2 regions of the Anoxybacillus suryakundensis genome follow, and region 1 is predicted to be linked to the other one. Evidence: predicted binding sites of a transcription regulator. Region 1 holds the regulator's gene; the other holds the start of a gene.
What was found. The regulator NrdR, encoded in region 1, represses ribonucleotide reductase genes. The targets are predictions, from matches to a motif close to AACACNATATATNGTGTT.
Positions count from the first base shown of each region.

Region 2: the regulator NrdR is predicted to act here: its motif matches at 1,338-1,355, upstream of ASC42_RS05775 (vitamin B12-dependent ribonucleotide reductase).

Region 1 is NZ_LIOK01000001.1:95,860-98,271, reverse strand. Features, by position in the region: gene ASC42_RS00480 (glyceraldehyde-3-phosphate dehydrogenase) at 1-41, shown strand, start outside; gene speD (adenosylmethionine decarboxylase) at 283-657, shown strand; gene ASC42_RS00470 (hypothetical protein) at 733-1,125, shown strand; gene nrdR (transcriptional regulator NrdR) at 1,188-1,658, shown strand; gene ASC42_RS00460 (replication initiation and membrane attachment family protein) at 1,688-2,412, shown strand, end outside.
Region 2 is NZ_LIOK01000006.1:61,570-63,981, reverse strand. Features, by position in the region: gene ASC42_RS05785 (rhodanese-like domain-containing protein) at 1-305, opposite strand, end outside; gene ASC42_RS05780 (lipoate--protein ligase family protein) at 432-1,268, shown strand; gene ASC42_RS05775 (vitamin B12-dependent ribonucleotide reductase) at 1,428-2,412, shown strand, end outside.

The DNA.
Region 1 (2,412 bases):
CGAAACAATTGTTAAAAAATGAAACGGTTACGATGTCATAACGCTGGGGGTTCCCAGCGTTATTTTTCTACCCATTTTATAAAAAAACAAAAAACGATATTGAAAAAAAAATATAAACGAAGTATACTATTTTTCGTGAACTTCTTGAACGCGTGGTAATGTGACTACTTAAAGGGTTAGGACCTCTTTGGACTAACTTTCCCCCGTGGTAGTTATACATTCCAAAAAGCAAAAGAAATTCATCGTTTATTTTTTTAAAATTCATAAAAGGGGGATACGATCATGGATACAATGGGTCGTCACGTTATCTCAGAACTTTGGGGATGCGATTTTGATAAGTTGAATGACATGGAGTTTATTGAAAAAACATTTGTTGATGCAGCGTTAAAGTCTGGTGCTGAAATTCGTGAAGTTGCGTTTCATAAATTTGCACCACAAGGCGTTAGCGGTGTTGTCATCATTTCTGAATCACATTTAACCATTCACAGTTTTCCTGAACACGGTTATGCCAGCATCGACGTTTACACGTGTGGGCATTTAGATCCGACGATTGCAGCTGACTATATCGCAGAAGCGTTAGGTGCGCAAACGCGCGAAACAATTGAATTGCCTCGTGGTATGGGTCCAATTGAAATTAAACAAGCAAAAGCTTTATAATAAAATGTAAGAGAGAAAGAGGTGTAGATTCTGCACCTCTTTTTTATCATTCATTGAAAAGCGAGGAGACAAACGGTGAAATGGAAATATGTATTAACCAATCATAATGAAACATCTGAACGTCATCCGGATGAACAGCTAAAAAGCCGTTATTATAAAACAACACAATCTGCTGCATTACAAGCAGTAAAAGAAATGTTTGAGCAAATGGATGGATGCCACATTGTGGCGATTTCAGCAGAACGTGGAGAAATAAGCGTATCACTAACGAAAGGAAAAAAAGCATTTATTGTTGCAACAATCGTTTCTGTTCGTCCATTTGAAACAGCCATTGACTTTTCAGTAACGACAGAAACAAAATGGTTTCCAATTGACTTTGGGTTTAGTCGCCAACTTATTATTCGTTTATACGATCAATTAGCTAAACGATTTACATATATCGGATCGGGAATATATAGCGATAAATAGTTGTATATGCGCCTTTTTTTGTCTACTATAAGGGTAAGATCATTGCTAGGGAGCTGATACATATGAAATGCCCGTCGTGTCATCACAATGGAACGCGCGTGCTTGACTCGCGTCCGGTTGATGAAGGGCGTTCCATTCGCCGTCGTCGTGAATGTGAACGTTGTCATTTTCGCTTCACAACGTTTGAGCGGATCGAAGAAACACCGTTAATTGTTGTGAAAAAAGAGGGAACGAGAGAAGAATTTAGCCGGGAAAAAATATTACGCGGGCTCATTAAAGCGTGCGAAAAACGGCCGGTTGCGCTGGAACAACTAGAGGAAGTGACGCAACAAATTGAGCGAGAGTTGCGCAACAGCGGTATAAATGAAGTGAAAAGTGAAACGATTGGTGAAATGGTCATGGAACGGCTATCAAAAATTGATGAAGTTGCCTATGTTCGTTTTGCGTCTGTATACCGTCAATTTAAAGATTTAAACGTTTTTATCGAGGAATTAAAAGAACTTATTAAAAAAGAACAAGGGGAAAGGGCATAATATGCTCTTTTTAGAAGAAGGTCGATAATATGGAATATAGCTGGAAAGAATTAATTGCCGTCGACCGATATATTGTGCATGCGAATGGTGTTTTAAGCGAACTAGATCGAAAAGTATTGACGCTTTTATATCAACCGTTAATTGGTGCTCAAGCATATAGTCTATATATGACGTTATGGAGTGAACTAGAGCAAGCACGTTTATGGAGCGAAGAGACGACGCATCATAGTTTAATGGCAATTATGCAATGCAGTTTGCCGACGATATATGCGGAACGTTTAAAGCTCGAGGGCATTGGGTTGTTGAATACGTATATGAAGCGCACGAATGAAAATGATGAACGCGTATTTATTTATGAACTTTGCCTCCCTCTTACACCAGAACAATTTTTTACTGATGGTGTTTTAAACGTATTTTTATATGATCGTGTAGGAAAAACAAAATTTCAAAAGTTGAAAAAGTTTTTTTCTGATCGTGCCATCGATCGCACTTCTTTCATACCCGTTACGCGCTCATTTCACGATGTATTTTCATCGATCCAACCTGAAAAAATGATTCATAAGTTAAGCGACGAAGCGAAACAAGAAGTCATGTTGCAAGATGGACAGCAGTATATAGGAAAAGAGCAAGCGATGTATACGATGCGAGATGATATATTTGATTTTGATACATTTTATGCAGGACTGTCCCATCATCTTGTCCCACGTCGTGCGATTACTGAAAAAGTGAAAGATGCGATCAAAAAGCTAGCCTT
Region 2 (2,412 bases), on a different contig from region 1:
CCGTTACGATACAACATTTGTGCAGCGCGACTGCTGCGCATTCCGCTTTGGCAATATAAGTAAATTGGTTGATCTTTACGTAATTCTTTCATGCGCAAGCGTAATTGTGAAAGCGGAATATTACGTGCTCCTAAAATGTGACCGGCAGCGTATTCATCGGGTTCGCGAACATCGATGAGCTGTGCTTTGCGATAGCCTGCACGAAACTCTTCTTCTGTCAGCGTTTGAACGATGCGTTTCTGATAAAAGTATGTAATGACCGCGTACACAATAATTGCCCCGAGAATAATAAGAGCTATTGTCATGGTGTCCCTCCTTTTTTCATCGTTGCCATGTCTATTATATAAATGTTTTAGACAAGAAGCAAAGCATTTTCCATTGACTTATTGTGTTTGCTACACTATAAAATGATAGAGGAAAGGGTGGGGTAGATGGAAAAAGAAGTATGGCGTTTTATTGATTCAGGCAATTGTTCCCCAGCGTTTAATATGGCGCTTGATGAAGCGTTGTTAGAATGGCATAGTGAAGGAAAAATTCCACCAACGATTCGTTTTTACGGTTGGAATCCACCGACGCTTTCAATCGGCTATTTTCAAAAAGTAGAAAAAGAAATTGATATGGAAGCGGTCAAAAAATATGGTCTTGGTTTTGTGAGACGTCCAACAGGTGGACGCGGTGTGCTTCATGATCAAGAGTTAACGTATAGCGTCATCGTGTCTGAATCGCATCCAAACATGCCACAAACGGTGACAGAGGCGTATCGCGTCATTTCGCAAGGCATTTTAGAAGGATTTCGCTTTCTCGGACTTGATGCGTATTTTGCAGTGCCGAAAACAGAAGAAGAAAAAGCGGATTTAAAAAATCCGCGCTCGGCTGTTTGTTTTGATGCACCGTCTTGGTATGAGCTCGTTGTTGAAGGGAGAAAAGTAGCCGGTAGTGCACAAACGCGGCAAAAAGGTGTCATTTTACAACATGGCTCGATTTTATTAGACTTAGATGAAGAGATGCTTTTTCGCTTATTTAAGTATCCGAATGAACGAGTAAAAGAGCGGTTGCGACAAAACTTTAAAAACAAAGCGGTCGCAATGAATGAATTAACTGATCGAAAAATTACGATCGATGAGGCGAAAGAAGCGTTTTTCAAAGGGTTTGAAAAAGGTTTAAACATTCAGCTTGAACGATATGAATTAACAGACGATGAGCTTGCTTACGTTCAGCAGTTAGCGAAAAACAAATACGAAACAGATGAATGGAATTTTAAACGGTAAATTTTTTTCTTGACAAGTAAAAAGTGCTTGACTTAATTATCAATATGTAGTATGTGTTTTTAAAAAAATCATACTACATATTGATTTTTTTATTGATTCTTGTTGTCGATATATGGTAGTTTAATGTAGTAAGATTATGTTGGTAGAGGAGAGGTAAAAATGACGGTTGCGTTTTCTGAAAAAATGACGGTGAATGTGGACAAACTAAATGAAGACATTCGCCTGTTTCCACAAGTGCACCCGATTACTTCTGATATGCACATTACATATAAGGGTGTATCGCGTTTAGTGATGATCGATCGCTATTCGTTTAAAGATACGGAAAAGTTGACGTTAAGCGTCGGAGATTTTGTCGTTTTAACCGTGAAGGAAGATCCGAAGTTTCCAGCGCGTGGACTTGGATTTGTCGTTGAACTGGACTGGGAAAATAAAAAAGCACACGTGCTTGTTGAAGAAGAATATCGTCATGTGTTGGAAGGAGAGGAAGCGAAAACAGGCATTGTTGTTCGTTCCCTCGATGTCATTGAAAAACCACTCGAAATTTTTTATGAACAAATTGCGAAGCGGAACGCAACCGGGCTAGCCGCTGTTGAGCAGACAGAAGAAAAACGACGAGAGTGGTTTGAAAAATTTTATGAACAGCTTGTCAGCCTGAATTTTGTTCCAGCTGGACGCGTATTGTATGGCGCAGGTTCTGGGACGGAAGTGACGTACTTCAACTGCTACGTTATGCCGTTTGTGAAAGATTCGCGCGAAGGCATTTCTGAACATCGAAAGCAAGTGATGGAAATTATGAGCCGCGGTGGCGGTGTAGGAACGAACGGTTCGACTCTTCGTCCACGCAATACACTTGCGCGTGGAGTAAACGGAAAATCGTCCGGGTCGGTATCATGGCTAGACGACATTGCGAAACTTACCCATCTTGTAGAACAAGGTGGCTCGCGCCGTGGCGCTCAAATGATTATGCTAGCCGATTGGCACCCGGACATTATTGAATTCATTATTTCGAAAATGCAAAATCCGCGCATTTTTCGCTATTTGCTTGAAAACACAGAAGATGAAGGCATTCAAAAAGCAGCGAGAGAAAAATTAAAGTTTACGCCACTTACTGAACAAGAACGCGCGATGTATCAAGGGATTGTCA